DNA from 2 places in the Luedemannella flava genome. Region 1 is predicted to be linked to the other one. Evidence: predicted binding sites of a transcription regulator. Region 1 holds the regulator's gene; the other holds the start of a gene.
The links. Region 1 encodes HrcA, which represses chaperone genes, less so after heat shock. Its sites were predicted from a motif close to GGTTNGCACNCTCNNNNNGAGNGTGCNAACC; they were not measured.

Region 1 (10,982 bases):
CGCGGCCTCGTAGAACGACGAAAGGGGTACCCATGAGGTACCCCTTTCGTCTGAACTGCCTAGCGGAGCCAGGGGATGTTCCTGTCGAGGAGCCCTCTGGTCTTGAGCTCCTTGCGCAGGGGGATCTCCTCGTCGATGTAGCCGTCCCAGTTGATGCCCCAGAAGTTGGCCGTGTGGCCACCCTCGCCGATCAGCTGGCGCTGCACCGGCGTGCGGTTCTTGTACCACTCGCCGTTGATGTCGGGGTGCAGCTCGTCCAGCGGGCGGATCCACCGGTAGGTGTAGCCGACGAAGAGCATCTTGCGGGTGATCGTCGACAGGTTCGTCGAGCGCGAGTGCCACTGGCGGCGGTCGAAGATGAACGCGTCGCCGGGGTTCGCGGTGATCTCGACGGTGCCCTCGGGGTCCGGGTTGTGCACGGACAGGTCCGCGGGGCGGTCGAGCGAGTTCCACAGGTGGCTGCCCGGGATGACCTTTGTGGCGCCACGGCCGGTCTCCGACAGGTCGGAGAGCACGTAGGCGACCTTGAGCGAGAACATCGGCCGCGGGACGTTGGGGTCCATCGTCTCGGGGTCGGAGTTCTGCCGGTAACCGTCCTGGTGCCAGCCCCAGTACGGCTTCTCGGGCTCGGCGGCGGGGGGAGTGACGTCGAGGTGGTTGTGGTGGCTGTAGATGTTCCAGCCGGCCAGGCCCCACATGTACGGGAACGCGATCGGGTGGGTCAGCAGCTCACCGAACAGCTCGTCGCGCTCGAGGAAGCCGAGCAGGTGCAGGGTGCCGTCGGGCTTGGTGTTGCCGGCCGCCTTCTCCTCCGCGTAGACGCGGTCGACCGCCGCTTCGAGGGCCGCACGGTGGTCCTCGGTGAGGACGTTCCGGAGCAGCAGGAAACCCTGCTCGTGGAACTCCTTGCGGTCGACTTCGCTGATCGGCTCGTAGCCGGTGCGGCCGCCATAATCGAATGAAGCGGTCATTTCCTCCCCTTTGAGTGGGTAGGGCGGAACGGGGTGACCGGCCGATAGTAGCCGCGCTCATCTTTCGGCGGTCACCCGTGCAACTCAAGGAACGCTGAGGGGTCCGGCGACCGCTATGACGCGCGTCACGCCTGGTGAGACCCCGACTACGCTGCAGCGAAACCGGCAGGCGCCGGCTACGCCGGCGCGAAGACCTCGGCGACCACGCGCTCGCCCGCGCCGCCGCCCGACGCGTCCACGCGCTTCCAGCCGCCGCTGTCCGCGCGCCACTCGCGGGTGCCGAAGCGCACGACACTGACGCCCCGGTCGGCGGCGTGGGCCACCAGCCAGTGGGCGAGCTGCCAGCCGGACCTGTCCGAGGTGGCCGCGAGTTCGATCCCCGTGTCGGCGCCGCCGGCGACCGTGAGCAGCTTGCCCCAGTCCTTGCGCATGGCCGCACCGAGCTGCTCGGCGGCGGCCGGGCCGCGGCTGCCGGGCTGGCCGGTGACGCGGCACGTCACGGCCCCCTCCGCGTGGCCGGCGAGCGCGGCGGTGAGCACCTCCGCCTCGTCGGCCCACTTCTGGTACGCCTCGGGGTAGGCGCTGCGCTGCACCTTCTGGGCCGCCTCGGTGACCCGCATCTGCTGCCAGCCCTTGACCTTCAGCAGCGCGGAGTAGAACTTGCCGGCCGCGTACCGCGGATCCTGGATCTGCTTCTCGGTGCCCCAGCCCTGGCTGGTGCGCTGCTGGAACAGGCCGAGCGAGTCGCGGTCGCCGTGCGCGAGGTTGCGCAGCTCCGACTCCTGGAACGCGGTCGCCAGCGCGATGACGACGGCCCGGTCCGGGACGCCCCGACGCAGGCCGACGGCGGCGATGGTGGCGGCGTTGGCCATCTGCGCCGTGTCCAGCGAGACCGACCCGTCGCCGGAGCCCACCGTGCAGGGCCTGCCGAGCAGGATCCCGGGCAGGTCCGGGCTGACCCGGCGCAGCACGACGAACGCGCCCACGCCCGCGATGACGGCGAGGACGACCAGCACCCCCACCACCGACCGCAGTCGCATGCCTGACCCTCCGGTCGCCACCCTAGCCGGACGACGCCACCGGACCCAAGGTCGATCAGGACGCGCGCACGAAGAACGAGACCGCCCGCGCGTTCGCCCAGTTGCCGGCCGCGTCGACCGCGGTCGCGACGAGCAGGTGCTGCCCGTCCGGTACGGGCGCGTCCGGGACGCAGCGCCACGACTGGTCGAAGCCGACCGTGACCACGCACGCGAGCACCCGGTCGATGGTGACCCGCACGGTCACGCCCGGCTCGCCCGTACCGGAGATGACGGGCTGGCGGATGTTGGCGGTGGCCCCGGGGGCGGGATCGCGGACGGTGGGCGGCCAGGGGATCGAGGTGTCGACGCCGAACGTGACCGACCGGGCGGAGCTGACCGGGCCGGTGCCGTTGCGCACCGCCGCGTAGATGGTGTGCCGGCCGCCGCTGAACGGCGTGCCCGGCGTGCACCGCCACGTGCCGTCCGCGAGGACCGTGGCGCCGCACAGCACGCGGCCGTCCTCCGACACGAGCACCTCGCCGGACGGGGGCCCGGTGCCGGACACGGTCACGGTGGCGTTCGCGAGCGTCGTGTCCGGCCGGGGCAGGAGGATCACAGGGGGCGCGGGGGTGGCCGCCGCGCTCACCGTGAACGTCACCGGGGTGCCCGCCGTCGCGTTGCCCGCCGCGTCGTGGACGGTCGGTGTGACGGTGTGACCGCCGCCCGCCAGGGCGGCCTGCGCCTCGCACCGCCAGTCGCCGGCCTTGTCGACCCGGGCCCGGCACACCACCGTCGGGCCGTCGGTGACGGTCACCGTCGTGAACGGCGGACCGACGCCGATGATCGTCGGCTGTCGGGAGGCGACGACCGAGCCGCTGGCCGGGTTCGTGATGACCGGCGGCTGCGTCGTCTCCAGGACCGTCAGCGTGAAGTCGTCGATGTAGAACGGCTCCGGCCCGTTGCCCGTCTCCACCCGCACCTGGAACCGGTCGTAGCCGTACGGCGGCGTGTACGTGCCACGTAGGTGGGTCCACCTGGTCGGCCCGACGGCCACGTTGCTGGCGACCTGGACGCCCGCTTCCTGGGCGGTGCCGGACATCTGCCGGACGGTGATGTTGACGTTGGCCGGCACGCTCACCGTCCGTACCCAGACGGAGAACTGGTACCGCATGCCGATCCGCATGCTGTTGGTGATGTTGAGCGCCGGACCCTGGGCACCGGCGGACCGGCTGGACGCCAGCAGGCTCCGGCTGCCGGTGTGGGCCACCGCCGAGGTATTGGTGATGGTCGTCGGGCTCGCCATCGGGGCCCAGCTCTGGTGCGTGCCGTCCTCGAAGTCGGAGTACACGACGGCAGTGCCGGCCGCCGCGGGCGCAGCCCCGATGAGGCATCCAGTTGCCCCCGCGACGGTCGCCAGCGCCACGGCGGCCGCGCGTCTTCTGGCCCGGTGTGTCAAGTTGCTCACATTCGCCTAACGACCGTCACGTTCGGCGGTGATCACATCGGCGCGTCGGCCGTACGGGCTACGCCTCCCAGTACGGCTGGCGTTTCTCGGCGAAGGCAGCCAATCCCTCGCGTCCCTCCGGCCCGGCGAACGTACGCGCCGACAGCTCGGCGGCGGCGGCCAGCCGGGCGCGCATCGCCGTCGCCGACGGCCCCTCCCCGAGCACGACCCCCGGCCCGTCCCGGCAGATCCGCTTGGTCTCGGCCAGGGCGCCGGGCGCGCCGCGCACCACGGCCGCGCCCGCGGCCGCCACCGCCTCGTCCAACCCGTCGTCCGGCACCACGGCGGTGACCAGGCCCGCCGCTGCCGCGCGGGCGGCGGGCACCGGCTCGGCCGTCAGGTACAGCTCGGCGAGGCCGCGCGCGGTCAGCCGGGGCTGCACCACGGGCGAGATCGCGGCGGGCACCACGCCCAGGCGGACCTCGGTGAAGGCGAACGTCGCCGACGCCGCCGCGAACACGAGGTCGGCGGTCGCGAGCAGGCCCAGCCCGCCCGCCCGGGCCGGCCCGGCGACGCGGGCGACCAGCGGTTTCGGGCACTCCCACAGGTCGGCCAGCAGTTGGGCGAGGCGCACCACGGGCAGCGTCGTGCCGGCCGACACCGCCGCCGTCGTCTCGCGCAGGTCCGCGCCGGCGCAGAAGACCGGGCCGGCGTGCGAGAGCAGGATGACCCGCACCGCCGGGTCCCCGACCGCCGCCGTGAGCGCGGCCGACAGCTCGTCCATCAACCGGAACGACAGCGCGTTCCGGTTGGCCGTGCTGTTCAGGGTGAGGGTGGCCACACCCCGGTCCACGACGACATCAACCAAGGTCATGCCGCGACGCTACGGCACACTGGGAACCATGCCCAGCACGCTGCCCGACGGCGACCCCGCTCCGCCCGACGGGGCGCTGCCCGCGCCCGCCCTGACAGACGTCGGGGCCGACGGGTTCGGGATCTACGTGCACGTGCCGTTCTGCGCGTCCCGGTGCGGCTACTGCGACTTCAACACGTACACGGCCGCCGAGCTGGGCGGCGGCGCCAGCCAGGCGGAGTACGTGGACACGCTGGTCCGGGAGATCGAGCTCGCGGGCCGGGTCCTCGCCGGCGCGGCCCCGCCCGCCCGGACGATCTTCGTGGGCGGCGGCACGCCCACCCTGCTCCCGCCCGCCGACCTCGCCCGGATCGTGGAGACCATCGACAAGACGTTCGGCCTGGCCGCCGACGCGGAGATCACCACGGAGGCGAACCCCGAGTCGGTCGACCCGGCGTCGCTGCGGGCGCTCAGAAGCGCCGGCTTCACCCGGATCTCGCTCGGCATGCAGTCCGCCGCCGCGCACGTCCTGGCGGTCCTGGACCGTAGGCACACGCCCGGCCGGGCCGCGCGGGCCGCGCACGAGGCGCGCGACGCCGGCTTCGAGCACGTCAACCTCGACCTGATCTACGGGACGCCGGGGGAGCGGGCGGAGGACTTCGCCGCCTCCCTCGACAGCGCCGTCGCCGCCGGGGTCGACCACGTCTCGGCGTACTCCCTGATTGTGGAGGACGGCACGCGGCTCGCGGCGCGCGTGCGCCGGGGCGAGCTCCCCGCGCCCAGCGATGATGTGGCCGCGGACCGCTACCTGGCCGCGGACGCCGCGCTCGGCGGCGCCGGCCTGAGCTGGTACGAGGTGTCAAACTGGGCGCGCGACGAGGCGGCCCGCTGCCGGCACAACCTGATCTACTGGCGCGGCGGGGACTGGTGGGGGTTCGGGCCGGGCGCGCACAGCCACGTCGGCGGGGTGCGCTGGTGGAACGTGCGCCACCCGACGCGCTACGCGGCGGCGCTGGCCGACGGGGTCTCCCCGGCGGCGGGCCGGGAGACGCTGACCGCGGACGAGCGGCACCTGGAGGACGTCATGCTCCGCCTGCGGTTGGCTGAAGGGCTGCCGCTGGACCGGCTGACGCCGGCGGGGCTGGCCTCGGCCGAGCGGGCCGTCGCCGATGGCCTGCTGGAGCTCCAGCGGGACCGGGCCGTGCTCACGCTGCGCGGACGGCTGCTCGCCGACGCCGTGGTCCGCGACCTGCTGCCGTGACCGGGACGCCGTCGGCGCCCCGGTCACGTATGTGGCCTACTTCACCAGCGGAAGCGAGAACGGGTATTTGTAGAACTGGCCCTCGTTGGCCTTGAGGCCGGCCAGGACGCCGAAGATGATCCCCACGATCATCGCGGCGATCCAGATGATGAAACCGATGCCGATGCAGACGGTGATCCAGCCGATCACGGCCGCGATGGCGAGCGGGACCTGGAAGTTGAGGGCGGCCACCGCGTGCGCGCGCACGGTCGGCGACTCGTTGCCCTTCGCCAGCAGCGCGATGAGCGGCGCGATCCAGCCGCCACCGCCGGTGCCGATGAGGGCGCCGGCGGCGCCACCGAAGTGGGACACGAGGACCCACGTCTTCTCATCGTTGCTGGAGTAGCCGATGGGCGGCGGCCCGGCCGCGGGCGGCGGCGGGGGCGGGGGTGTGAGGGGAGGCTCAGTCATGGGGGTCACCGTAGGGCTATCACGATCGCTGCGCTAGTGTGCACGGCCCTTCGGGAGGGACCATTGGGCGACACCGTGAGTGCGTGTCACGCCACGCTGCGCGCGTCGCGGTCCGTGGCCAGGGCGACGTAGACTGGCACTCACCGTTTCGGAGTGCCAGCGCGCGCACAGTGAGGGGAGGATGACGGAATGTCCCTGGACGACCGGAAGCTCGAAGTGCTCCGCGCCATCGTCGAGGACTACGTCTCCACCCAGGAGCCGGTCGGCAGCCGCGCGCTCGTCGAGCGGCACAACCTGCGCGTCTCCCCGGCCACGGTGCGCAACGACATGGCCGTGCTGGAGGAGGAGGGCTACCTGCGCCAGCCGCACACCAGCGCCGGCCGGGTCCCCACCGACAAGGGCTACCGCCTCTTCGTCGACAAGCTCTCCCGGATCAAGCCGCTCACCCCGGCCGAGCGCCGGGCCATCGAGCGCTTCCTGGTCGGTGCCGTCGACCTCGATGACGTGGTGCACCGCACCGTGCGCCTGCTCGCCCAGTTGACCCGACAGGTCGCCATCGTGCAGTACCCGAGCCTGTCGCGCAGCAAGGTCCGGCACCTGGAGCTGATCTCGATCTCCACGACCCGGCTGATGGTCGTCATGATCACCGACACCGGCCGGGTCGAGCAGCGCCTGGTCGACGTGCCCGCCCCGCTCGGCGCCGACGACGTCGTCGAGCTGCGCGCCGCCATGAACGAGGCGCTCGTGGGCCGCTGGCTCACCGACACACCCACCGTCGTGCCGGGCCTGCACGACCAGGTCCGCCCCGAGTTGAGCGGCGCCATGGCGTCGCTGTCGACGGTGCTGCTGGAGACGCTCGTCGAGCGCGGCGAGGAGCGGGTGACCATCGCCGGCACCGCCAACCTGGCCCGGGCCAACATGCTCGACTTCGCCGGCTCGTTGCGGCCCGTGCTGGAGGCGCTGGAGGAGGAGGTCATCATCCTCAAGCTCTTCGGCCAGGTCCGGCAGACCAGCGCGCACGTGCGCATCGGCGACGAGAACGAATTCGAGGACCTGCGCACCACCTCGGTCGTCGCCACGGGCTACGGTCCGCGCGACACCATGGTGGGCGGGCTGGGTGTGCTGGGGCCCACCCGGATGGACTACCCGGGCACGATCGCCACGGTGCGGGCCGTCGCCCGTTACCTGGGTGACGTGCTCGAGGGCAGCTGACGACCGACGTACGAGACGATTGAGGACTTGGGACTCACGTGGCCAAGGATTACTACGGCATCCTCGGGGTGCAGCGGGGCGCGTCGCCGGACGAGCTCAAGCGCGCCTACCGCAAGCTCGCGCGGGAGTTCCACCCCGATGTGAACCCGGACCCGGCGGCGCACGAGAAGTTCAAGGAGATCAACGCCGCCTACGAGGTCCTCTCCGACCCGCGCAAGCGTGAGATCGTCGACCTGGGCGGCGACCCGCTCGCCCCGCAGGGCGGCGGCCCCGGCCCCGGCGGCGCGGGCCCGTTCGTCGGGTTCCAGGACATCATGGACGCGTTCTTCGGCGGCGGCGGCTCGCGCGGCCCGCGCCCCCGCACGCGCGCCGGCGCCGACGCGATCCTGCGCCTCGACCTCGACCTGCACGAGACCGCCTTCGGCGTGGACGCCCCGATCACCGTGGACACGGCGGTGCTCTGCACCACCTGCAGCGGCGCGGGCACGGCCGCCGGCACGCACCCGCAGACCTGCGAGACGTGCGCGGGCCGGGGCGAGATCCAGTCGGTGCAGAAGACGTTCCTCGGCCAGGTCGTCTCGGCGCGCCCGTGCCCGACCTGCCAGGGCTACGGCACGACCATCCCGCACCCGTGCCAGCAGTGCGCGGGGGACGGTCGGGTCCGCAGCCGCCGGTCGCTCACCGTCAAGATCCCGGCCGGGGTCGAGGACGGCATGCGCATCCGCCTGGCCAACCAGGGCGAGGTCGGCCCCGGCGGCGGCCCCGCCGGCGACCTCTACGTCGAGATCCACGAGCGGCCGCACGACGTCTTCTCCCGCAAGGGCGACGACCTGCACTGCCGCGTCACCCTCCCGATGACCGCCGCCGCGCTCGGCACCCGCCTGACGATCAAGACCCTCGACGGCGAGGAGACGGTCGACGTCAAGGCCGGCACCCAGCACGGCGCGTCACTGCGCCTGCGCGCCCGGGGCGTGCCCCACCTGCGCGGCACCGGTCGGGGCGACCTGCACGTCCACCTCGATGTGCGCACCCCCACGAAGCTCGACCCGGAGCAGGAGCGCCTCCTGCGCGAGCTGGCCGCGCTGCGCGGCGAGGAGATCGCCGAGGTCTCCCGTCAGAAGGGCGGCCTGTTCAGCTCCATCCGCGACGCGTTCAACGGGCACGCCTAGTGAGCGAGCGGGGCGAGTGAACCGGACAGCCCAGTGAGTCTGCCGCTCTTTCTGGTGGCGCAACTTCCTTCCGGTGATCTCTTCACATTGGATGGGCCGGAGGGGCATCACGCGTCCACGGTGCAGCGCCTGCGGGCGGGCGAGCAGCTGATCCTCGCCGACGGCCGGGGCGGCACGGCGTCCGCGGTGGTCACCGCCGTCGGGCGCGGCACCCTCAACCTGTCGATCACCACCCGGGGGTACGTCCCACCGCACGCGGTCGCCCTCGTCGTCGCGCAGGGCATCGCCAAGGGCGACCGGGGCGAGCTGGCCGTACAGGCCATGACCGAGGTCGGCGTGGACGAGGTCGTCCCGTGGGCGGCCGCCCGGTCGGTGGTCCGGTGGAAGGACGAGCGCGGGGAGAAGTCCCGCCAGCGCTGGGTGGACACCGCCCGGGAGGCCGCCAAGCAGGCCCGCCGCCCGTGGCTGCCGACCGTCGCGGGCGCGGCGGGCACGGCGGCGCTCGCCGGCCGCTTGCGCGACGCCGCGTTGGGGCTGGTGCTGCACGAGTCGGCGACCACCCCGCTGACGGCCGTGGACCTGCCGGCGTCCGGTGAGATCGTGCTGGTCGTGGGCCCCGAGGGTGGCATTGCCGACGAGGAGCTGGCCGCCTTCGACGCGGCCGGCGCGGTAGCGGTCCGGCTGGGCCCGGAGGTGCTGCGCACCTCGACGGCCGGCGTGGCCGCCCTGTCGGTGCTCAGCGCCCGCTTGGGGCGTTGGTAGATTCAGCGCCCGCTTGGGGCGCTGGTAGGTTCAGCGCAGGACGCGGCCCTCGGCGTCCGTGCCGCCGTTGGCGATGATGATGATGCCGTCGATGAAACCCCAGAGCGCGCCGAAGCCCAACGTGCAGATCGTGACCACGATCTGGAGTACGGCGATCTTGGTGTGGCCCGTATAGAACCGGCCGACGCCGAAGCCGCCCAGGAAGATCTGCAGCAGGCCGGCGACGAGCTTGGTCTTATCGGACAGCGGCTGCCCGGTGACCGGATCGACGCCGTAGGGCGCCATCGGGTCGGGCACGCCCGGCATTGGTGGATAGGCCATACCGCCAGCGTATGAGCCCGTTCCGCCCACGGTTGCGCGAACAGGCGGATTGGTCGCTGCCGGGCCTGCCTACCGGGACCGCCTAGGATGCGCCGTGTGAGCAACGACTGTCTGTTCTGTCGCATCGTGGCCGGCGAGATCCCCGCGACCGAGGTCCACTCGACGCCGACGACGCTGGCGTTCCGCGACATCAACCCCCAGGCGCCCAGCCATGTGGTGGTGATCCCGCGCGCGCACCACGCGAACGTCGGCGAGCTCGTCGCCGCCGATCCGGGCCTCGCCTCGGAGGTGCTGGCCGCGGCCGCCGCCGTGGCGGCCGCGGAGGGCGCGACGGACGGCTACCGCGTTGTGTTCAACACCGGCCCGTCCGCCGGGCAGACGGTCCACCACGTGCACGCACATGTGCTGTCGGGCCGTGACCTCACGTGGCCGCCGGGCTGACATCGTCGGACAGCGGCAGCCGGATGGTCACCGTGGTGCCCACGTTCTCCTCGGAGTCGATCGTGACGGTGCCGCCGTGGCGCTCGGCGACGGTCCGCACGATCGTCAGGCCCAGGCCGGTCCCGGAGATCGCGTGCCGGGCCGTGTTGCTGGCCCGGAAGAACCGGGTGAACAGGTTGTCGAGTTCGTCGCGCGGGATGCCGATGCCGGAGTCGCGCACGACCATCACCACGGTTGACCCCTCGGCCCGCCCGGTGACCGTGACCGTCCCTCCGGGAGGGGTGAACTTGACGGCGTTCGACAGCACGTTCATGAACATGCGGTCGAGGTAGTACCGGTCGCCGAGCAGCGGCAGCGGGCCGGCGACCTCATAGGTCATCGCGACGCTGGCCATGCGCGCGTTCGGTGCCAGCGTCTGGCAGGCGCCCTCCAGGACGGCGCCGACATCGATCGGCTCGAGTGTCATGGTCATCGTGGCCGACTCGATCCGCGACATCACGAGAAGGTCCTCGATGAGCATGCGCAGGCGCTCGACGTTGCGGTCGACGACGGTGAGCATCCTCGTCTGGGTCGGGTTCAGCGGTCCGGTGTCCTCCTCCAGCAGCACCTCGAGGTAGCCCGCCACGCTGGTCAGCGGGGTGCGCAGGTCGTGGGAGATGTTGGACAGGAACTCCGTCTTGGCCGCGTCCAGGTCCTGGAGGCGCTGGACCAGTTCCTGTTCGTGGGCGTACAGCCGTGCGTGGGTCAACGCCCGGCCGAGGTCGGCGGCGATCATGCGGACCACCTGGATCTCGAGTGGCGTCCAGGTGCCATGACCGAGCCGCTTGATGGCCATGAGGTGCCCGATCCGCTCGTCGCCCTCGCCGATGGCGGCGGTGACCGCCGGTCCGGCGCCGGCAGCCCGCAGGCTGTCCCGTTCCTGCCCGGTGAGCGAGCTGTCGGGCTCCGCCGACGCGTCCACGACGTAGAGCGGGTCTTCGTTGATCGGCCACTCTTTGGTCGCGTGAACCAGCGTGGTCGGGTCGCCCACCGCGTCGGGCGCGCTCCACGTCGCGGACGTCGCGATGACCTCCGCGGTC
Region 2 (10,982 bases), on a different contig from region 1:
GCCGTTGCGCACCACCCAGTCCAGGGCCGCGATGGTGCCCGAGGTCGAGCCATGGCCGTCGCAGGCCAGCACCTTCAGACCGACGAGCCGCACGCCCTTGGCGGCACCCACGTGCTGGCCCCCGATGGTGCCCGCGACGTGCGTACCGTGGCCCGCGCAGTCGACGTTGTCGGCGTCCGACGTGAAGTCGGCCGCGGCCGTCGCCCGTCCGCTGAACTCGACGTGGCTGGCCCGGATGCCGCTGTCGATCACGTAGGCGGTGGCGCCCGACCCGTTGGCCGGGAACGCGTACTGCTCGTCCAGCGGCAGGGCCCGCTGATCGATCCGGTCCAGGGCCCAGGTCGGCGGGGCCTCCTGCTGGCCGGCCACGATGTCCACCCCGGTCACCACGTAGTCCGGCTGGACGAACGAGACGCGACGGTCGGTGCCGATGCGCCCGGCCAGTTGGGGCGAGGCGCGGAAGTGGAAGCCGCGCAGCGCGTTCTGGAAGATCCGGGACGCGACCACGCCGCGGTGCTGCCGGACCAGCCTGCTGACCGCTGCCCGCACCTGCTGCCGGGAGACCGCCGAGTCGCGGAACACGGCGATGTAGTTGTCGCGGATCTGTTGACGCGGCGAGCCCAACTGAACGACCGCCGGGGTTTTCGGCGAAGCGGCCGGAACGGGCGACGCGGATACGGCGCCCCCCGCAGCTATGAGCGGCAGGGTCATCAGCGCCACGAAAGCCGTTCGCGAACCCGGAATTGACTTGCCGTCCATCGATATCGCCCCCTCCATCTCCCCTGCTCAACTGCCCAAACAACAGACAGATACGATTTCTTTTGTACGTCGGAAAATATCTGATGTCCATTGGTCGCAACCAACGACGTAATTTGTCGTTGGCTCGGTTCCATGCGTCTTAAGTCGGCCGATAAATGGCATTCCCCGCTCCGGACGCTCGTTGTGTCACACAGGGGTGGCATGGTGTCCGACCATGAGCTACGACCTGATGTTCGCCCGGCTCGCCGACCGCCAGACCTGGGACGACTACCTCGACGCGGACGAGGACGACGACGACAGCGAGGACGTTGACGCGGAGATCTGGGCACGGATCGTGCGGCGGGTCCGGGCGGTCCTGCCCAACCTCGTCGACCACGGCGGCGAGCTCGACGATGAACAGACCGCGATCCAGGTGTTCTGTTCCGCCGACTCGGCGGCGATCCAGGTGCCTTACTGGCACACCGGCGCCGCCGCACACCTCGTCGTCACCACGATGTACCGGATCTCCGCGATCATCGAGGAGGAGACCGGCCTGCAGGGCTACGACCCGCAGATCGAGGTGCCGACGGCCGAGGCCGGCGCGCGGGTCGCCGACGCGGTCGCCGTCTTCGAGATGGTCGCCGCCTCGTTCTCCGCCCGGGCCATCACGACGGACCTGCCAACGCGCGGGGGAACCGCTACTCAGCAGAGCTGACCGACGAAGAGCATCCGGTTGGGCGAGCCGGAGCCCGCGTTGGCGACCACGTTCTGGGTGGAGATATGGGTGAGGCAGGAGGCCACCGACTGCGGTGAGTAGTTGGCGTGCCTGCCGAGGATGAGCGCCACCGCGCCGGCGGTCATGGGCGACGCCATGGAGGTGCCGCTCATCGTCTGGTAGCTGTCGTTCGCCGACGGCCACGCGGAGTAGATGTCGGTTCCCGGGGCGAAGATGTTCACGCACGCCCCGTAGTTGGAGTACCGCGTGTCGCGGCTGTCCCTGTTGTTGGTCGCGCCGACCGTGATGGCCAGCTCCGCCTGGGCCGGCGACACGCTGCACGCGTTGCCCGCGTCATTCCCGGCCGCGACCACGACGCTGAAGCCCGTCTGGATGGCTTTCTGGATCGCCCTGTCCAGCGCGGGGTCCGCGCCGGAGTGACCGAGGCTCATGTTCACCACGGCGGGCCGCTGGCCGTGCCGCACCACCCAGTCGAGCGCCGAGAGAATGCCCGAGGTAGAGCCCTGACCGTTGCAGCCGAGGACCTTCAGCCCGACCAGGCGCACACCCTTGGCCACGCCGACGTTCGTGCCGCCGATGGTTCCCGCGACGTGCGTGCCGTGCCCGTTGCAGTCGCGGTTGTCGGCATCGGGCGTGAAGTCGACGGCGGCCGTCGCCCGCCCGCCGAACTCCCGGTGACTCGCCCGGATGCCACTGTCGATGACGTACGCGTTGACACCCGACCCGTTGTTCGGGAACACGTACCGGCTGTTCAGCGGCAGCGCCCGCTGATCGATGCGGTCGAGGCCCCAGGCGGGCGGCCGGTTCTGCTGGCCGGTGACCACGTAGCCCATCTCGGTGACCACGTAGTCCTGCTGGACAAACTGGATGCGATGGTCCGCGTTGAGGCGCCTGGCCAGCTCGGGCGACGCGCGGAACTGGAAGCCGCGTAGCGCGTTCTGGTAGATCCGGGCCGCGACCAGGCCCCGGTGGCGCTGCACCAGTGCGCGCACGACCGCGCGCACCCGTTGCCGGGAGACCGCGCGGTCGCGGAACACGGCGATGTAGTTGTTGTTGACCACCGGCCGATGCGACGGCTCCAGCTGGGCAAACGCCGCAGCGGCTGCCGGAGTGGTCCTGACGGGCGAAGCGGACGCCGCGCCGTCGGCGGCGACGAGCGGCAGTGTGACGAGTGCCGCGAGAGCCATGCGTACGCCGGAGCGTAGATTGACGTTCATCGTATTTTCCCTGCTCAGCTCCTAAAATTCAGACGATTACACCTCCCGTTGTACTCCTGAAACGTCTGACAGATGTTCGAAGTCGCCGACTGAGCCAGGCCCGGTTGTTCCGCCACGCCCGCCGGCAGATCTAAACGCCTCTTAATGGCCGAAAACGACGAATGCCAGCCGGCCTGTGTCGCACCCGGCTGGCAGGGACAAAAGTGCCACCCGATCCTGGACGGGTGGTTAAGGGTGGAGCTGAGGGGACTCGAACCCCTGACCCCCTCGATGCGAACGAGGTGCGCTACCAGACTGCGCTACAGCCCCTTGTAACCGGGCACAAGGCTAACAGGTCCCCCGCCCGCCACGCGACTCGGCATCCCACCCACCGAAGATCAGTGCCCCGGATGCTCGTACGGCCGGCCCCGGACCGGCCCCGGCCGCTCGTTGGGCTGTACGCCCGGGCGGGCCGGCCGGGCCATCGGCGGCTCCCCGGCGTCGCCCACGGCCCGGTCGAGGCGGGAGTAGCGCTCCACGTACTCCGTGGCCCGCCGCATGGCCTCCCGGCGCGCCGCCTCCCGCTCCACGACCAGTCGGCGCTGGGCCTCCCGGCGCTGGGCGGCCCGGCGCTCGTGCTCGCGGCGGACGGCGGCCTGTTGGGCGGCGACCCAGCGGGCGCGACGCGCCTCCTGACGGCGCCGCCGGGCGGCGGCGATCGACCGGTTGCGCAGGTGCACGACGTAGGCGGTCAGCGCCCCGGCGGTGACCGCGAAACTGATCCACATTCCGGGGCCGACCAGCACGATGCCGACCACCTCGACGAGGTTCAGCAGCTCCAGCGCGGCGAACACGCGCCGGCGCCGGTGCATGGCCGACGCGGGGGCCCTGCGGCGCTTCGACCGGCCACCCACCCGGGTGGTCGACCCGGCTGCGGACCGCCGGCGTGTCGCGGCGCCCGCGTGCCGGCGCGGCCCGGTCGTCGACCGCCGCCGCCCGCCGCCGGCAGCCTCACGGGAACCGCCGTTACGCGAACCACCCGCCGCGCCGTCACGGGCGTTCAGAGACTCATGGACCCCGACGGTGCCCCCGTGGAACGCGACGACCCCGTGGTCATCCTCCGCCGACCACGGGACGGGGCGGGGCGGGTTGATCGGAACACGGCCGGGGACGGTACGACGACTACGGCGCCGGGCGAGCACCCGCGCCGTGGACGTCGTCCGCTCCGCGGCGAGCCGCTCGGTCGCGTCATACCGACGCACCAGGGCCGGCGCGAGGGCGAGCAGGCTCGCTGCGGCGAGAACGGCGAGGAGCACCGACGTCGGCACGCCCTCCCCCTCCGCAACAAGCTTTCAGATGGCGCCACACCACCTTGCCACGAGGTTACGGTGCGACTATGCGGATCGGCGGATGCCACGCTGCTGATGCCAGCGGGCGAGCAGTCCGCCCTCGCCGGCGAGGTCCTCTGTGGTCAGGGCGTACCCGATGTGATCCCGCCAGGCGCCGGCGATGTGCAGGTACCGCTGGTGGTAGGCCTCCTCGCGGAAGCCGAGCTTCTCCACGACGCGGCGGCTGGCCGCGTTCTCGGGGCGGATGTTGACCTCGATGCGGTGCAGGCCGCCCTGGTCGAAGGCGTGGTCGACGGCGAGCGCCAGGGCGGTGGGGATGACGCCCCGGCCGGCGACGCGGGCGTCGACCCAGTAGCCCGCGTACGCGGAGCAGAAGGCCCGCCGGACGATGTTGCCGAGGGTGACCTGCCCGACGAGCCGCTCGACGTTGTCGGGCGTGTGCAGGCAGACCGCGAACGGCATGGCGTGGCCGAGCCGGGCGGCGCGCCGCAGCTCCTTGTGGACGAGCCGGAACGACGCCGGCGAGTTCAGCTCGGCCCACGTCCCGCCGGGCGGGGTGGGCTCCCAGGGCGCGAGCCACTCCTCGTTGGCCCGCCGCACCTGCGACCACGCGGGCGCGTCCGACCGGCGGTAGGGGCGCAGGGTGACACCCGACTGCGGGTCATGCAGCACCGCAGGCCAGCCGGGCGCACCAAGAAAACTCACAAACCTCACCGTCGGCGGTCGAGAAGCAGGACATCCACAGTAGACCCGGCCGGCGCCCCGCCGACCTTCTCACCCAGTACCAGCAGGCCGTTGGCGTCCGCCAGACCGGACAGCGTATACGGCCCGCCGGCGAGTGGCTGCACGGTGTAACCGCCACCCCGGCGTTCCTGCACCCGCGCGGGCCGGAACTCGCGCAGCCCGATGGGCGACGCGATCGTCTCCAGCAGGTGGGCGCGCACCGACGGCCGGAACACGGGCTCCGCCCCGGCGAGCACCTGGATCACGGGCCGGGCCAGCACCTCGAAGCCGATGAGCGCCGCGCCCGGGTCGCCCGGCAGGCAGACGACGGGCACCTGGTCGGCCTGCGAGCCGATCATCCCGAACCCGAGGGTCGAGCACGGGAACACGGACAGCTCCGTGAAGCGGACCGACCCGTCCCGGCCCAGGATCCGGCGCAGGATGTCGCCGGGCCCCGTGCCCGTACCCCCGGTGGTGATGATGAGGTCCGAGCGCAGGGTCTGGTCCTCCAGCAGGCCACGGAGGGCCTCGGGGTCGTCGTCGCAGATGCCGACCCGGTAGGCGTGCGCCCCCGCGTCCGCGGCGGCGGCCGCCACGGCGTGCGAGTTGACGTCCACGACCTGCCCGGGCTGGCTGAGCCGGCCGGCCTCGACGAGCTCGTCACCGGTGGCCAGGACCGTCACCCGGGGCGTGGGGCGCACCACGACGTGGCTGACCCCGGCCGCCGCGAGGACGGCGACCATGGGCGGCGTGACGTAGTCACCCGGGCGGGCGACGACCGCGCCGGCGGCGATCTCCTCGGCCGCGCGGCGCACGCCGTGCCCGCGCTTGGGCGCCTGGCGGATCTCGACGGACGCCATGCCCTCGTCGGTGAAGTCGAGGGGCACGACGACGTCCGTGGTGGCGGGCAGGGGCGCCCCGGCCGCCACGGCGAAGCAGGTGCCGGGCACCAGCCGCACCGGCCGCCAACTCGCCGCGGAGAGATCCCCCACGACGTTGAGGCGGACGGTGCGGCCGAGGGCCGCGGCGGCCAGGTCGTCATAGCGGGCGGCGTACCCGTCGATGGCGGCCTGGTCGTACGCGGGGAGCGCGCCGAGCGCCCGCACCTCCTCGGCCAGCACGTTCCCGAACGCCTGGGTGAGGTCCAGGTCGAGCGGGGGCAGTGCGCGCACACGGCGCAGCACGCCCGCCAGGTAGTCGGCGAGCGAGGTCAGCTGAGGGGTACGGGTCAGCGTGATCTCCGCAGTCATCCATTAACCGTCCGATTTAACAAACTCCACGAGCCATTCCTTGAACGCGGGTCCAAGGTCCTTGCGCTTGCAGGCGAGCTCGACGACCGCCTGCAGATAGCCCAACGGCATACCGGTGTCATAACGCACGCCCCGGTAAACGATTCCGTGAACCGGCGTGCCCTCGGCGAGCAGCAGCGCCATCGCGTCGGTGAGCTGGATCTCGCCGCCGGCGCCGGGCTTGGTCCGCTTGATGGCATCGAAGATCGTGGGCGGCAGCACGTACCGGCCGAGCACGGCGAAGTTGCTGGGCGCGGTGCCCTGCTTGGGCTTTTCCACCAGGCCGGTGACCCGGAAGACCTCGCCGGCGTCGGCGAACTCCGGCTCCGCGGCCGCGACGGACGCGATCCCGTACCGGTCCACTTCGTCGTCGGAGACCTCCAGGAACGCGAGCACGATGCCACCCGTCCGGGACTGCAGGTCGATCATCCCGGGCAGCAGCGGCTGTGCCTCGTCGACGAACTCGTCACCCAGGAGGACGACGAACGGTTCGTTGCCCACATGCGACTCGGCGTACCCGATCGCGTGACCGAGGCCGAGCGGCTCGCCCTGGCGGCAGGTGTAGATCTCGGCCAGCTCGCTGGGGCGCCGCACCGCGGCGAGGCGCTCCAGGTCGCCCTTGGCCTCCAGGCGCGATTCCAGGTACGGCTGGCGGTCGAAGTGGTCGACCATGCTGGTCTTGCCGCGCCCGGTGACGAGCAGGACGTCGCGGATGCCACCGGCGGTGGCCTCCTCCACGATGTACTGCAGCACGGGGCGGTCAACGACGGGCAGCAGTTCCTTCGGCACCGCCTTGGTGGCGGGCAGGAAGCGGGTGGCGAGGCCGGCGGCCGGAATGACCGCTTTGACGGCGCGCTGGGTGGTGGCGTGGTCCGGCATGCGCCGAGACTATCGGCCTTCCCGCATGCCGCCCCGACCTGACCCTCCCGACGCGCCGCCGACTGCCATCCTGAGCGGGTGACACCCGCCACTGCGACGAAGTCCGACTGGCGCCGCCGCCTGTTGGCGGCACGGCGCGCGCGGTCCCCGGCTGAGCGGGCCGCCGCCGACTCCGCGCTGGTCACAACCCTTATGGGTACGGTCTCAGAGCGCGCCGTCCGCACCGTCGCCGCGTATTCGCCACTCCTCACGGAGCCGGGCGGGCCCGCGTTGCTGCCGACGCTGGCGTCCGTTGCGCGCGAGATCCTGATCCCGGTGCTGCTCCCGGACCGCGACCTGGACTGGCAACGGTGGCCATCAATCGACACACCGCCGGCCCGGACCCCCGTCGGCAAAGCCGACCCGGCCGCCGGGCCCGGCGGGTCGGCCGTGCCCGGCGGGTCCGACCAGCTCGGCGGGTCCGACCTGGTCGGGAGTGCTGAGCTGCTCGGCGTGACGGCTGTCGGCGGGGCCGACCTGGTGGTCGTGCCGGCCGTGGCGGTCGACCTCGGCGGCGTCCGGCTGGGGCGGGGTGGCGGGTCGTATGACCGGGCGCTGGCCCGGGTCGGCCCGGGCACCCTGGTGGTGGCCCTGCTGTTCGACGGCGAGCTGGTCGAGTCGCTGCCGGCCGAGCCGCACGACCGGCGCGTCCACGCGGTCATCACCCCATCGGGTGGTCTTCGTCACGTCGGCTGAGCGCCCGACGTATTCCCGGGTGTTGATCGGAACACGAAAACTGGACACTTCGCCGGTCCATGCGCCATCCTTGGCACTCAAGGCGCCGGAGTGCCAAGTTGTTGATCACGGAGGCGGAGAAGTGCCCACCTACCAGTACGCCTGCACCGCGTGCGGCCACCAGCTCGAGGCTGTCCAGTCGTTCTCGGACGAGCCGCTGAGCGTATGCCCCTCGTGCGAGGGCAAGCTGCGCAAGCTCTTCAACTCGGTGGGCATCGTCTTCAAGGGCTCGGGCTTCTACCGCACCGACTCCCGCTCGGGCGCGAAGGACTCCGCCGGCAGCACGTCCCCCGCCCCGGCCCAGAAGTCGGAGTCCAAGTCCGACTCCGCCCCCAAGGACGCAAAGCCGGCGACCACCTCCACCCCGAGCACCCCGGCGGCATCCTCCTCCTCGTCGGCGACCCCCGCCAAGGCCTGACGCACCGCCACCACCCGCGACCGCCCCGCCGGACCCACCCGTCCCGGCCCGGCCTTCCTCGCAACCTCCACCACCTGTGCACATATAGCGAGGCAACCCATCGGGCGCCGCCGCCGAACGCGCACCGGTAACGAGCCCACGACGCCCACTGCCGCCATCTGTGCACAAATGGCGAGGCGAAGAGTGCCGGCCCCGCCACAAGCGCACATCTGGCGAGCTCACCATGCAGCGGACCCGCCACAAGCGCACATCTGGCGAGTCAGAACACCCTTACGCCCGCCAACTGTGAACATCTGGCGGGACGAGGACGGATCGGCCCGCCACAAGCGCACATCTGGCGAGCTGAAGACGGGGTAGACCCCAACCAAATGTGAACATTTGGCGGATACACGGCGCTCACCTCGCCAGATGTGCACATTTGGCGAGACGACATCGCCCACTTCCCCGCGGACGGCATCCTCGACGACCAATGACGGGCCTGCCCCCTCGGCCCGGCCGCCAAGGGCGACCCGGTGGTGCGATAAAGACGAGTTCTACCTCGCCAAACGCGACCCTTGGGCGATGTGAGCGCCCTCCAACCCGGCCGTTAGCGACCCGTTGGCTGCCGGACCGCACTCCCCCTCGCCAATGGCGCCCTTTGCCGAACAGGCAGACCGCGCCACCCGCCACCACCGCCACACGGCTAGGCTGTGACGCCAATGACACCCGTAACGCGCCTATAGTCCGGAAATGTGACAATCATCCGGGGCTTTAAGGAGTTCATCCTTCGAGGCAACGTGATCGACCTCGCGGTCGGGTTCGTCATGGGTGCCGCGTTCGGGAAGGTGGTCGACGCGTTCGTCGCCGCGTTCATCGCGCCGCTGGTCAAGGTCGTCACCGGCGGGCACGCGCTCAGCGGCACGTGGCGGGTCAACGACGTGATCTTCGACTGGGCGGCGTTCGTCAACGCGGTGATCACGTTCCTGCTCACGGCCGCCGCGGTCTACTTTTTCGTCGTCGTGCCGGTCAACAAGGTCAACAGGCGCGGGGACGGGAGGACGACGCAGCTCAGCGACGAGGCGAAGCTGCTGACCGAGATCCGCGACGAGCTGCGGACCCGTTAGTCCCAGTGCGGGGGGCGGTCCGCGAGGAGGCGGTCGTCGTTGTCGTACGAGCGCTCGCCCCAGCCCGCGTCCGTGTCGTCGCGGGTCGTCCGCGGCAACACCGGCGCGTCGTCGACGAAGGGCGCCTCGTCATCCAGGTCGACCACGCGGTCGTCATCAAGACCAGGTTGCACGGGTCGAGCGTAGCGCCGCCCGGGTTGCTGTTGAATGACGGGAGTGGGCCCAGCCGGTGACATTCTCGCACTGTTGATCAGGCGGTACGCGTTCCGCGAGATCGCGGCGGTGCTCGGCGCCGGGATCCTGGCCGGCAGCATCCCGAGCCACGAGGCGGCGCTGGCCCAGAAGCTGTGCGCGTACGGGCAGCGCCTCATGGATCTCGACGCCGAGGATCTCGCCGACCCGGACGTGGCCCACGGCGCGTCCCTCGACACGTCCCTGGTCGACCAGGCCCGCGAGACGGTCCCCGCGGACCTGATCAGGCGCGGCGCCGCGTGCCGCATGCCGCAGGTCCCGCGCGAGCAGCCGCGCGCCGCGCTGCGCTCGCTCGTGCCGGCGTACCAACTGGTCCTGGAGTCCGTCGAGATCCGGTGGCGGCGCCAGGAGATGGCGGCGATCCTGGCCGGGGTCCACCTCATGAGCCAGTACGCCTACCTGTTGGCCTGGGAGTCGGTGCTGGGGCACGCCGCCGACCCGGCGGAGCTGGCCCGCGACGAGGCGTTCGCGGGGCTGGACAGCCGGTTCGGGGCGTGGGACGTGACCGGGTGCCCGCACATCCGGCCGGAGAAGGCGGCCGCGAGCCGGGCGCTGCGGGTGGCCGACTCCACCGCGCTGAGCTGGCGCAACTACCTGAACCGGCAGCACTCGACGGTGGCCCGGGCGCTGGGCGCGTGCGCGGCACAGTGCATGAACCCGTGCACGGTGATCTCGACCCGCACCGAGGAGGACCGGGTCCGGCTGGGCGCGGCGTGCCGGGCGGCGTTCGCGTTCGCCGACTCGGCCCTGATCCGGCTGCGCCACGCGGCGCCGGTCGGGCACGGGTTCGGCGTGCCGTCCCGCGACGAGGTGGCCGAGACGTGGCGGCACAGCCGGGTGTCGATCTCCCGGCACGGACCGGTCGGCGAGCTGGTGCTCACCGAGGACGGCTTCCCGCTGCCCGGCCTGGTCACGCTGCTGTCGGGCATCGCCGGCCGGACGCTGCGCCCCGACACCCTGCTCGCGGACATGGCCGCCGAGATCGCCGCGCGTCTGCACACCTAGTCTGGACGGATGCCAGCCAAGGGGATGCTTCCGCTCGATGCCGCGCTCGCCGAGGTGCGGGCCGCGCTGCTCGACCGGGGCCGGCTGATCCGCGCGGTCGCGGCCGGTCGTCGCAAGGGCACAACCCCTTCCCTGGTACGCGCGCAACTGCGCCCCGTCGCGCTCAAGTCGGGCGACCGGTTGCAGGTCGTGACCGACGACGGGGCCCGCCCGCACACCCGCAACGTGGACTGGGAGGTCGAGGGGGGCGCGGCGGTGGACGCGCTGCTCGCGGAGCCGTTCGGCAACTGGCACGTGGAGACGGTCGACGAGACGCTGCAGCTGCGGGTCACCAAGAAGGGCGACGCCCAGCTGCACCGGGCGCCGACGGCGAGCGACCGCGCGGCCGCGCCGGCCGCCCACGACCGGGTCAGGGAGCACCTGCTGGACCCGGGCGACCCGCTGTTCGACGTGATCGGCGGGACGGCGGCGAAGCGCCGCCAGGTGGACGCCTTCCTGCGGGCGCTGGACGCGGTCCTCG

Region 2: a site for HrcA is predicted at 7,714-7,744, ahead of ABD211_RS08485 (FmdB family zinc ribbon protein). Genes of this name have one in related genera too.

What each region holds. Positions count from the first base shown of each region.
Region 1 is NZ_BAAALT010000041.1:24,008-34,989, reverse strand. It holds gene ABD211_RS08880 (phytanoyl-CoA dioxygenase family protein) at 60-971, opposite strand; gene ABD211_RS08875 (hypothetical protein) at 1,148-2,011, opposite strand; gene ABD211_RS08870 (Ig-like domain-containing protein) at 2,067-3,455, opposite strand; gene ABD211_RS08865 (enoyl-CoA hydratase-related protein) at 3,514-4,308, opposite strand; gene hemW (radical SAM family heme chaperone HemW) at 4,337-5,548, shown strand; gene ABD211_RS08855 (DUF4870 domain-containing protein) at 5,585-5,998, opposite strand; gene hrcA (heat-inducible transcriptional repressor HrcA) at 6,188-7,210, shown strand; gene dnaJ (molecular chaperone DnaJ) at 7,249-8,379, shown strand; gene ABD211_RS08840 (16S rRNA (uracil(1498)-N(3))-methyltransferase) at 8,413-9,141, shown strand; gene ABD211_RS08835 (TM2 domain-containing protein) at 9,172-9,462, opposite strand; gene ABD211_RS08830 (HIT domain-containing protein) at 9,559-9,903, shown strand; gene ABD211_RS08825 (ATP-binding protein) at 9,884-10,982, opposite strand, start outside.
Region 2 is NZ_BAAALT010000039.1:74,112-85,093, reverse strand. It holds gene ABD211_RS08530 (S8 family peptidase) at 1-624, opposite strand, end outside; gene ABD211_RS08525 (hypothetical protein) at 974-1,453, shown strand; gene ABD211_RS08520 (S8 family peptidase) at 1,441-2,691, opposite strand; tRNA gene ABD211_RS08515 (tRNA-Ala) at 2,927-3,000, opposite strand; gene ABD211_RS08510 (hypothetical protein) at 3,069-3,998, opposite strand; gene ABD211_RS08505 (GNAT family N-acetyltransferase) at 4,065-4,724, opposite strand; gene ABD211_RS08500 (molybdopterin molybdotransferase MoeA) at 4,730-5,992, opposite strand; gene ABD211_RS08495 (UTP--glucose-1-phosphate uridylyltransferase) at 5,996-6,910, opposite strand; gene ABD211_RS08490 (5-formyltetrahydrofolate cyclo-ligase) at 6,989-7,645, shown strand; gene ABD211_RS08485 (FmdB family zinc ribbon protein) at 7,767-8,102, shown strand; gene mscL (large conductance mechanosensitive channel protein MscL) at 8,834-9,205, shown strand; gene ABD211_RS08475 (hypothetical protein) at 9,202-9,378, opposite strand; gene ABD211_RS08470 (hypothetical protein) at 9,452-10,462, shown strand; gene ABD211_RS08465 (class I SAM-dependent methyltransferase) at 10,472-10,982, shown strand, end outside.